DNA from 3 places in the Streptosporangium sp. NPDC001681 genome. Region 3 is predicted to be linked to each of the others. Evidence: riboswitches for the same ligand, from Rfam matches in the RefSeq annotation. Region 3 holds a riboswitch; each other region holds the start of a gene.

Region 1 (3,267 bases), on a different contig from region 3:
TCGTCCTGTCGTCGGAGCCGTTGGTCGCGGAGGACCTCATCGAGGCCGCCGGCCTCGACACGGAGGCGGTGAAGGTGGTGCCGTCCACCGAGCGGCCCCGGCTCCTCAGTGACGTGCAGGGTGGTGACGCCTACTACGTCGGTGTCGCGAGTCGTTGCTCCGTCGGTTTCTCGGTGATGCGCGGGACCCAGGCGGGTTTCGTCAGTGCCGGTCACTGCGGTAAGACCGGCGATGCCACCACCGGTTTCAACCGGGTGCCCCAGGGGGTCTTCCGGGCGTCGTCCTTTCCCGAGAACGACTATGCCTGGGTCGCGGTGAACGCCGGCTGGAGCCCCAAGCCGGTGGTGAGCAACGGCGTCGGCGGTACCGTGCCCGTCGCGGGCTCCAGGCCGGCCCTGGAGGGTGCCTCGATCTGCCGGTCCGGCTCCACCACCGATTGGCACTGCGGTCTCATCCGGCAGCTCAGTGCCAGCGTCACCTACCCCCAGGGCACCATCCACGGCCTGGGCCGTACCAGTGTCTGCGCCGAGCCGGGTGACTCGGGTGGTTCGTTCATCTCGGTGGACCAGGCCCAGGGAGTCACCTCCGGCGGCTCCGGGGACTGCACCACGGGTGGCGTCACCTACTTCCAGCCGCTCAACGAGATCCTCACCGCCTACGACCTGACCCTGCTGACCGACAGCACCGCCAGCTCGTCGGGTGACATCTCCCCGGGCACCGCTCCATCGGGCAAGCAGGACTGCAGCGGCTACCCGAAGACCTACACCGGCACGCTGAACAACGGTCAGTCCGTCTCCCAGCCGAGCCGGTACTACCGGGCCGCCGTCGCCGGTACGCACTCCGCCTGCCTGGACGGCGGTGACGGCGTCGACTTCGACCTCTACCTCCAAAGGTGGCAACGGTCGAGCTGGACCACCGTCGCCACCTCCGAGGGCGCGGGCCCCGACGAGCAGATCAGCTACACCGGCCCGCCCGGCTTCTACCGCTACCAGGTGGTCTCCGTGAGCGGCTCCAGCCCCTACACACTGAAGACCAAAGCCCCCTGACCCGCCTTCCGCGGGAGGTTCCACGGGACGTCCACCGTGGTGCGGTGCCTGCGGGCAGTGGCGGAGCGCCCCTGGGGCCGGGGAGCTCTGTCCGTCAGGTAACACGTCATGTCTCGTAGAGTGAGACAGGTGGCCGGGGCGGCGGTACGGCGATGTAGAGTGCTTAGGACCTGCGTGTCAGGTTTCCAACTGAATATTTGCTCATCCAGAGGGGTGGAGGGATCGGCCCTGCGAAGCCCCGGCAACCATCCCGGTTCAAGACTCGTGATCGACACGAGGTCAGCCGGGACAGGTGCCAATTCCGGTCTGTGACCAGGGTGGTCCGCAGACGAAGATGAGGGAAAGGCCTCGCTTCATGGCGCTCGCAACCACTGAGAACACCACCGCCTCGCTTGGTCGTGTCGAAGACACGCAAAACCAGCAGTTCGGCCCCGCCGTGGCCCTGTCCTGTCGCGAGTGCGGTGCCCGCTACGACCTCGGCCCGAGCTTCGCCTGTGCCGAGTGTTTCGGGCCCCTTGAGATCGCCTACGACTTCGGGCGGGTGACCCGGGAGCAGATCGCCGAGGGGCCGGCCAACATCTGGCGTTACCGCTCGCTGCTGCCCGTCCCCGCCGACGTGGCCACCAAGCCCAACATGGAGCCCGGCTGGACCAGGCTCGTCAACGCCGGCAACCTCGCCCGTGAACTGGGCATGCGCTCGCTGCACGTGAAGGACGACTCCGGCAACCCCACGCACTCCTTCAAGGACCGCGTGGTGGCCATCGCCGTCGAGGCGGCCCGTAACTTCGGCTTCCACACCCTCTCCTGCTCCTCCACCGGCAACCTGGCCGGTGCCGCTGCCGCCGCCGCCGCGCGGGCCGGGCTGGACGCCTGCGTGTTCATCCCCGCCGACCTGGAGCAGGCCAAGGTCGTCATGGCCTCCGTGTACGGGGGCAGGCTCATCGGCATCGAGGGCACCTACGACGATGTGAACCGTTTCTGCTCGGAGCTCATCGGCGACGAGCTGGGCGAGAAGTGGGGCTTCGTCAACGTCAACCTGCGGCCGTACTACGCCGAGGGCTCCAAGACGCTGGCGTACGAGATCGCCGAGCAGCTCGGCTGGCGCGTTCCCGACCAGATCGTCGTGCCGGTCGCGTCGGGCTCCCAGCTCACGAAGATCGACAAGGGTTTCAAGGAGCTGATCGAGCTCGGTCTCGTCGAGGACAGGCCGTACAAGATCTTTGCGGCCCAGGCCGAGGGGTGCTCCCCGGTCTCCGCCGCCTACAAGGCGGGCCACGACGTGATCCGCCCGGTGAAGCCGGACACGATCGCCAAGTCGCTGGCGATCGGCAACCCCGCCGACGGCCCGTACGTGCTGGACATCGCCCGCCGTACCGGCGGCGCGGTCGAGGACGTCACCGACCCCGAGATCGTCGACGCGATCCGGTTGCTGGCCAGGACCGAGGGCATCTTCGCCGAGACCGCCGGAGGTGTCACCGTCGGCGTGCTTCGCAAGCTGGTCGCGACAGGGAGGCTCGACCCGGAGGCGGAGACCGTGGTCCTCAACACCGGCGACGGTCTCAAGACCCTCGACGCGGTGGCCGCCGAGGCGCGCCCCACCGCCGTGATCCGCCCCTCTCTTGACGCATTCCGTGCGGCAATCGCCTAGAAATCGTGAAAGGTACTGAATTATGAGCGTTTCCGTGCGGATTCCGACGATTCTCCGGACTTACACCGATGGTGCTGCCGAGGTGACCGGAGAGGGTGAGACCCTGCGCGACGTCCTCCAGAAGCTTGACGCGGACTTCCCGGGGATCGGCGCCCGAATTCTTGATGAAACGGGCAAGATTCGCCGTTTTGTCAACGTCTATGTCGGAGATGAGGATGTCCGCTTCGCCGACAACCTCGACACGGCCACGCCCTCCGGCGTCCAGATCTCCATCATCCCGGCGGTCGCCGGAGGCTGAGTCCCGCCCCGCCCGCACTGCGCCGGTCGCACCCGCCTCACCTTCCGGGGCGCTCGCGACGCCTCTCCAGGACACCCGCCCGGCTCCGGCCGCGTGCGGGTGTCCTGCTTTGTGGCGTAAACCGGTATTCGCGGTGGGGAAAGATAATGTAATCTTTAACTAACTAATAGTGATAGTCAAACTGTGTTCTCGTACTAAATGCTCTTGTAAAGAGCTAGTTTGGTGCTTGACTCTGTTGCCCTACCGGTTCCCACAGGTATGGTCGAGGACGATCG
Region 2 (3,267 bases), on a different contig from region 3:
GTGGTGCGTCGTGCTCGTTCGGGACCGGGTCCATGCGATCTGTCGCGGGGTTCACGCGACGTGCCGTCTTATCTGGGTGCCGACGGCCTCGGACAGGACGATCCGGGCCAGGGCGTCGGCGTGGCGGAAGAGCGGGGCGTTGCGGCGGGGCCTGGCGAAACCGCCGGTGACCTGGCCGCCGGCGACCCAGGGGCCGAAGGCGAACCTGCGCGAGTGCGGGGTGCCGGACCTGTCGACCAGGCGGCGGTCCGCGGCCCGCACGTTCACCAGCCCCGACTTCTCGTCGAGCTCGCCCCGGTCGCGGAGCGCGCCGATGAGCGGGTCGGTGGCCCGGCTCACGCTGGGCGCGGGCAGCCTGGCCTCGACGAGGGTCGTGGCCGTCACGCCGCCGGGCACGGTGGGACTCTGTGCCCGCCAGCGCCCTTCGTGGTGGTCGACCTTGAGGTCGGCGCCGAGGAAGGTGACCACCCCTGCCTTGGCCAGGGCGCGCAGCTCCGCAAGCCGGGGTCCCGGCGGGCCGCTGGCGAGGTAGCTGAAGAACCCGTGGAACCACGGATCGGAGACGCCCAGCTCGGCCAGGACCCCGTAGACGGAGAGCAGCCCGAGGATCAGGGCGTGGTCGGCGCTGTGCGCCGGGTCGGCGCGCCGTTCCAGGTCGACCGCGAGGTAGCCGTGCATCCACTTCTGCAGCCCCGCCCGGTCACCGAACCTGATGCCCGCCAACGGCCGGTCGAGCCGGTCGAAGTCGAGCCGGTCCAGGTGCCGGGGCACGGCCGTACGGATCAGCTTGCGCATACCCGGGCTGCGCCACTCCTGATCGGCGAACGCCTCCGCGAACGCCGCCCAGTCCAGCCTGGCGCGCTTGGGGTGGGCGGTGATGAGCTCGTGGTAGTACGCGAAGGCGAGCTCCTTGGCGACCAGCGGCCACACGTCCCGGCGGAAGTTCCACGGGCCCTCGCCCAGCGCCTCGCGGGTGAGGAAGCGCGGCACCGGCGGGTGTGCGCCCTCGAAGGGGTAGCCGGTCTTGGAGTGGTACGGCACGCCGCGCCGCGATCCCACGTGCAGGAGGGGCTCCCGCCCGCCGGGCAGGTAGACCAGTTCCCCGTCGTACTCGCGGACGAACCGGCCGCCCCGGCCCGAGGTGAGCAGCACCATCAGGTCGACGAAGGCCAGCCCCATCCCCCGCACGATCACCGGCTCTCCGGCGGGGATGCCGTCCAGGTCGAGGTCGGCCGCGTATCCGGTGGGCAGGTAACGCAGCCCGCCGCGCGCGGCCAGGTCGGCCAGCGCCCGCTCCTCCCCGTTCGGGGTCACGTCGCCGTGTCCCTGGGCCAGGATCACCGCGTCGACCTCGATCGTCCGGCCGTCCTCCAGCCGTACCGCCTGGCCGCCGGGGATGTCGGCGAGATCGACGGCGCGGACCGGGTGCACGTGCACCCGGACCCCGCGCGGGGCGGTCGCCACCGCGTGCCTGAAGACATGGGAGAGGTAGCCGTTCTGGGCCGGGCGGGAGGCGAAGGCGCCGGGGTCCCCGCCCAGCCACTCGGCCAGCGTGGGGCCTGGACGGATCGGCCCCTCGCAGCGCACCGACTCGTCGGTGAAGAGCGTCACGTCGGCGGCGGCGGAGTTCATCCAGAGCAGCTCGGGCTGGTCACGGCGCCAGACGCGGCCGCCCCCCGGCGGGTGGGGGTCGATCACGTGGACGTCGAGCGAGGGCCAGCCGAGCAGGTCGGCGGCGTTGGCGCAGATGCGCTCCACCAGGCAGGTGCCCGTCGGGCCGGCGCCGACGACGGCGATCGAGGCGCTCATACGGCGGCTCTACGGTGCGGCCGGTAGTGGCCGTGGGTGTCGGGGTCGATGGGGCTCGCGCAGTTCAGTGTGCTGGTCTTCGACATGTGGCACTCCCGGACATGTCTCGGTGACCCCGGTGAGGGGGTCCGCGCTTGCGGCACGCCGACCGTGCCGCCAGGTCTCCCCCGGGGGCACCCCGCCGCGGTGCGAGGGTTGCCGGTCAGCCAGCCGGGGCTTCGCACTGACACTCTTAACCTATTTAGAAGGTAGGAAATACATAGATCTCTGTCAAGGCTTAATGTTGGGGAATGTCCTATGAGATGGTGAAGGTGGTCTACCGCAAATACGACGGATCACTGCACTGGAACCACAGCGGCCTTCTGCTCGGCGAGGACGAACACGGGGTATGGACCGGCTGCGCGGCCAACTCCGTCGGCCGCAAGGGCCACGGGCCCGAGGTGGCCTCCCCGCACGCCTTCGTGATGCTCTTCCCCCGCGACGCCTGGTGGACCGCCGCCTTCAACTCCGCCCCGCACAAGCACGAGATCTACTGCGACATCTCCACCGTGCCACGGTGGAGCGACGGCGAGGTCACCATGGTCGACCTCGACCTCGACGTGATCCGGACGCGCCGGAACCTGGCGAAGGGCCGCACCAGCCGGGTCTTCCTGGACGACGAGGACGAGTTCGAGGAGCACCGGGTCAGGTACGCCTACCCGCCCGAGGTCGTCCGGAGCGCCCGCGCCTCGGCCGCCTGGCTGATGGAGGCCGTCACCGCCCGCACGGCCCCCTTCGACGCCGCCCCGCGCTGGCTCACCCTGGTCAGCTGAGATGCGCCGGAGTGACTACAGCGGCGGGAAGCCGGGGACGCGGCGCTCGACGAAGCTGGCGACGCCCTCGGCGAAGTCCGGCCGGGTGAAGGAGTCGACCATCAGGCGCGCCGCGGCCGACTCCGACGCCTCCAGGGTTCGCTGCCAGTCGCCCCAGATCTGACGCTTGATCACGGCCATCGAGGCCGGAGAGCTGTACGTCGCCAGCTCGTGGGCGTAGGCCAAGGTCTCCTCGATCAGCCGCTCTCCCGGCACCGCCCGGTTGGCCAGGCCCAGCTCGCAGGCCTCGGCACCGGTGAAGGTGCGCCCGGAGAGCAGCAGGTCCATGGCCCTGGCCTGCCCGGCCAGGCGGGGCAGGATCCACGACAGGCCGTACTCGGCGACCAGGCCGCGCCGGGCGAAGGCGGTGGTCCACTTGGCCTCGGCGGCGGTGAAGACCAGGTCGCAGACCAGGGCGTGGACCATGCCGAGCCCGGCGCAGGCGCCGTTGACCGCGGCGATGATCGGCTTGCGGATCGTGGTCGGGAAGGTGTTGGGACGCCGGTCGGGCTCCCCCGCGTACGAGCCGTCCTGGATGGCGGTGAGCGTCTGGAAGTCCGCCCCGGCGCAGAAGCCCCTGCCCGCCCCGGTGACCACGATCACCCGG
Region 3 (3,267 bases):
GGCACGCCGAGCATCTCCGCGATCACGGTCACCGGGAGCGGTTCGGCGACCTCGGAGATCAGGTCTCCACCGCCGCGTTCGACGAAACGGCCCACCAGTCCCCCGGCGATCTCGGCGACCTTGGGGCGGAGCGCCTCGACCATGCGCGGGGTGAACGCCTTGGAGACCAGGCGCCGGAGCCGGGTCTGCACCGGCGGCTCGACGTCGAGCATCCCGGCCCTGACCACCCGCCAGAACGGGTCCTGGAACTCGGGGTCGTCGGGCCTGCCGAACTCGGCGTGGGTCGCCACGTGCAGGTAGGAGCGGCCGAGCCGACGGTCGCGCAGCAGCGCGTTGACGTCGGCGTGCCGGGCGACCAGCCACTGGCCGGTCGGTTCAAAGAAGCTGACCGGCCGCTGCCGCCTCAGCTCGTCGTAGACGTCGTACGGATGGGCGACGAATTCCGGATTCCAGGGATCAAAGCGCACACGGACATCGTAATGTCGCCCCATGCGTCAATTGTCTGTTCCGCCCCCTGGAGCTGGGCAGACGGATGCCCGGTGGCCCCAGCGCCATCGCCTCCTGAGGCTGAACCGTCCGCCGACGTTCGACAGCCCGCCACAGGCCGCTACACCTCGGTCGGGCTGTCCGATTTCTCCGGCTGGGCCGTCTTGGTGCGCAGCCGGATGTTCAGCAGCTCCACGATGAGCGAGAAGGCCATCGCGAAGTAGATGTAGCCCTTGGAGATGTGCTGCCCGAGGCCCTCGGCGATCAGCACGACGCCGATCAGCACCAGGAACGACAGGGCGAGCATCTTGATGCTCGGGTGCTTGTCCACGAAGCGGCTGATCGGGCCCGAGGCGAAGAGCATCACCAGGACCGAGACGATCACGGCCGCGACCATGACACCGAGCTGGTCGACCATGCCGACCGCGGTGATGACCGAGTCGAGGGAGAAGATGATGTCCAGCAGCATGATCTGGGCGATCACCGAGCCGAAGGAGGCCGCGACCTTGGCGCTGCCGTGCCCGGTCTTGCCCTCGATGCTGTCGTGCATCTCGATGACGCTCTTGCCCAGCAGGAAGAGACCACCGGCGAGCAGGATGAGATCCCGTCCCGAGATCGGCTGGCCGAGGACCTCGAAGAGCGGCGATGTGAGTTTCACCACCCACGCCAGCGCCAGCAGCAGCGCCAACCGGCTGACGAGGGCCGCGAGGAGGCCCAGTCTGCGCGCCTTGTCGCGCTGCTCGGGCGGGAGCTTTCCGGCCAGGATCGAGATGAAGATGATGTTGTCGATGCCGAGCACGATCTCCAGGGCGACGAGGGTGACGAACCCTATCCAGATCTCCGGGTTGGTCACCCAATCCAACATCCGTGCCTCCAACCGGTTCCACTTGATCACCACCGGCACGACGAGACCCGTCGTTCGGCATTATTCAGCCACTACCAGGACAAACATCACCAGCCGCCCGGCTCCACCAGGCTCACTGCCCAGACGAACGGGACTCCTCATGAGTTCCCGAACATGAGAGACAGCACTTGCGAATTCCCGCCAGACGTCGGTTATAGTTCCCCCGTAGGTCATGAGTGCCAGTGACAAGCCCCGGCTCGCTGGCCGGCAACCCTCGCGTCCGCGGCGGGGTGCCCCGGGTGAGGACCTGGTCCGGCACGAGGTGTGCCGGACAAGCGCGGGCTCCAGGCACCTATGCCATGGGTTGGGGTCCGATGACCTCGAAGGAGCCCTGGCGTGTCCGCACTGACGATCTTCACCGCCACCGCCGCCGACGCAGCCGACGCGGCCACCCCCGCGACCGCCCTCGGGACCACCCCGGTGACCGTCCCCGCGACCCGTACGTCCGGCGACCGGCCGATCCCCGCCGTGCTCGGCTCCGACCTGGAGGTTCCGGTCAGGGGCGGCAGGCTCGTCCGATACGCCAACCTCGACTACGCCGCGAGCGCCCCCTGTCTGGAGCCGGTGAGCGCCGCCGTCGCCGCCGCGCTCCCGGCGTACTCCAGCGTCCACCGAGGCGCCGGGTACGCGTCCCAGCTGACCACGGCCCGCTACGAGCAGGCCAGGCAGACGGTACGCGCCTTCGTCGGTGCCCGTCCCGACGACTCGGTGATCTTCACCAGGAACACCACGGACGCGACCAACCTGCTGGCCCGCAGTCTGCCTGAGGGCACCACCGCCGTGGTCTTCGACACCGAGCACCACGCCTCGCTGCTGCCCTGGGAGCGCGCCCTGCGGCTGCCGGCCCCCGCCTTCCCCGGCGAGGCGGTCCGCGCCGCCGACGAGGCCCTGGCCTCGGTCGAAGGCCCCAAGCTGCTGGTCGTGACCGCCGCCTCCAACGTCACCGGGGAGCTCTGGCCGATCGCCGCGCTGGCCCACATCGCCCACCGCCACGGCGCCCGCGTCCTCGTCGACGCCGCGCAGCTCGTCCCGCACCGCCGCCTCAACCTGACCGCGCTCGACCTGGACTACGTGGTCTTCTCCGGCCACAAGCTCTACGCCCCGTTCGGCACCGGCGCGCTGATCGGCCGTTCCGACTGGCTGGCCGACGCCGAGCCGTACCTGCGGGGCGGCGGGGCGGTGAAGGCGGTGAACGACGACGAGACCGAGTGGCACGACGACCCCGAGACCCGTCACGAGGCCGGAACCCCGAACGTTCTGGGCGCCATCGCGCTGGCCGCGGCCTGCGACGCCCTGACCGCCACCGGCTGGACCCCGCTGGTCCGCGAGGAGGAGCGCCTCCTCGACCGGCTGCGCGCGGGCCTCGCCTCCGTCCCCGGCGTGCAGGAGCTGTCCCTGTGGGGGCCCGACCATCCGCGCGTCGGCATCGTCTCCTTCGTGGTGGACGGCCGCACCGCCCGCGAGGTCGCCGAGGCCCTGGCCGGCGACTACGGCATCGGCGTCCGGGACGGCAAGTTCTGCGCCCACCCCTTCGTACGGCACCTGCTGGACGCCAAGGACGGCGGCTGCGACGACCCCACCGCCTCCGCGGTGCGCGCCTCCATCGGCATCGGCACCACCTCCGAGCACGTCGACCGGCTGATCACCGCACTGCGGGATCTTGCCTCGCGCGGCTGACGTGACAGCATAGGCATATGAACGAGCCTCGCCGTGAGCTGAGCGTGGGGATGGGGGCGGGTGCCGCCGCCGTGCGGGAAGCGCGCGGCAAGGAGCTCGCGACCGAGGACATGATCCTCAACATCGGGCCGCAGCATCCGTCCACGCACGGGGTGCTGCGGCTGCGGCTCACCCTGGACGGGGAGCGGATCAGCTCGGCC

Evidence for each region. Region 3 has a riboswitch for S-adenosylmethionine ahead of ABT130_RS20620 (aminotransferase class V-fold PLP-dependent enzyme). Riboswitches for the same ligand answer to the same signal wherever they lie in the genome.
Region 1: linked by a shared signal. The riboswitch ahead of thrC (threonine synthase) and the one ahead of ABT130_RS20620 (aminotransferase class V-fold PLP-dependent enzyme) in region 3 are both predicted to bind S-adenosylmethionine.
Region 2: linked by a shared signal. The riboswitch ahead of ABT130_RS43315 (FAD/NAD(P)-binding protein) and the one ahead of ABT130_RS20620 (aminotransferase class V-fold PLP-dependent enzyme) in region 3 are both predicted to bind S-adenosylmethionine.

The regions. Positions count from the first base shown of each region.
Region 1 covers NZ_JBEOZN010000229.1:2,927-6,193, forward strand. The annotation lists gene ABT130_RS46245 (S1 family peptidase) at 1-1,046, shown strand, start outside; SAM riboswitch class I at 1,245-1,387, shown strand; gene thrC (threonine synthase) at 1,402-2,694, shown strand; gene ABT130_RS46255 (MoaD/ThiS family protein) at 2,717-2,992, shown strand.
Region 2 covers NZ_JBEOZN010000177.1:8,510-11,776, reverse strand. The annotation lists gene ABT130_RS43315 (FAD/NAD(P)-binding protein) at 52-1,809, opposite strand; SAM riboswitch class IV at 1,935-2,047, opposite strand; gene ABT130_RS43310 (DUF402 domain-containing protein) at 2,100-2,621, shown strand; gene ABT130_RS43305 (enoyl-CoA hydratase-related protein) at 2,637-3,267, opposite strand, start outside.
Region 3 covers NZ_JBEOZN010000042.1:56,225-59,491, reverse strand. The annotation lists gene ABT130_RS20630 (cytochrome P450) at 1-467, opposite strand, end outside; gene ABT130_RS20625 (TerC family protein) at 608-1,351, opposite strand; SAM riboswitch class IV at 1,559-1,674, shown strand; gene ABT130_RS20620 (aminotransferase class V-fold PLP-dependent enzyme) at 1,727-3,067, shown strand; gene ABT130_RS20615 (NADH-quinone oxidoreductase subunit D) at 3,085-3,267, shown strand, end outside.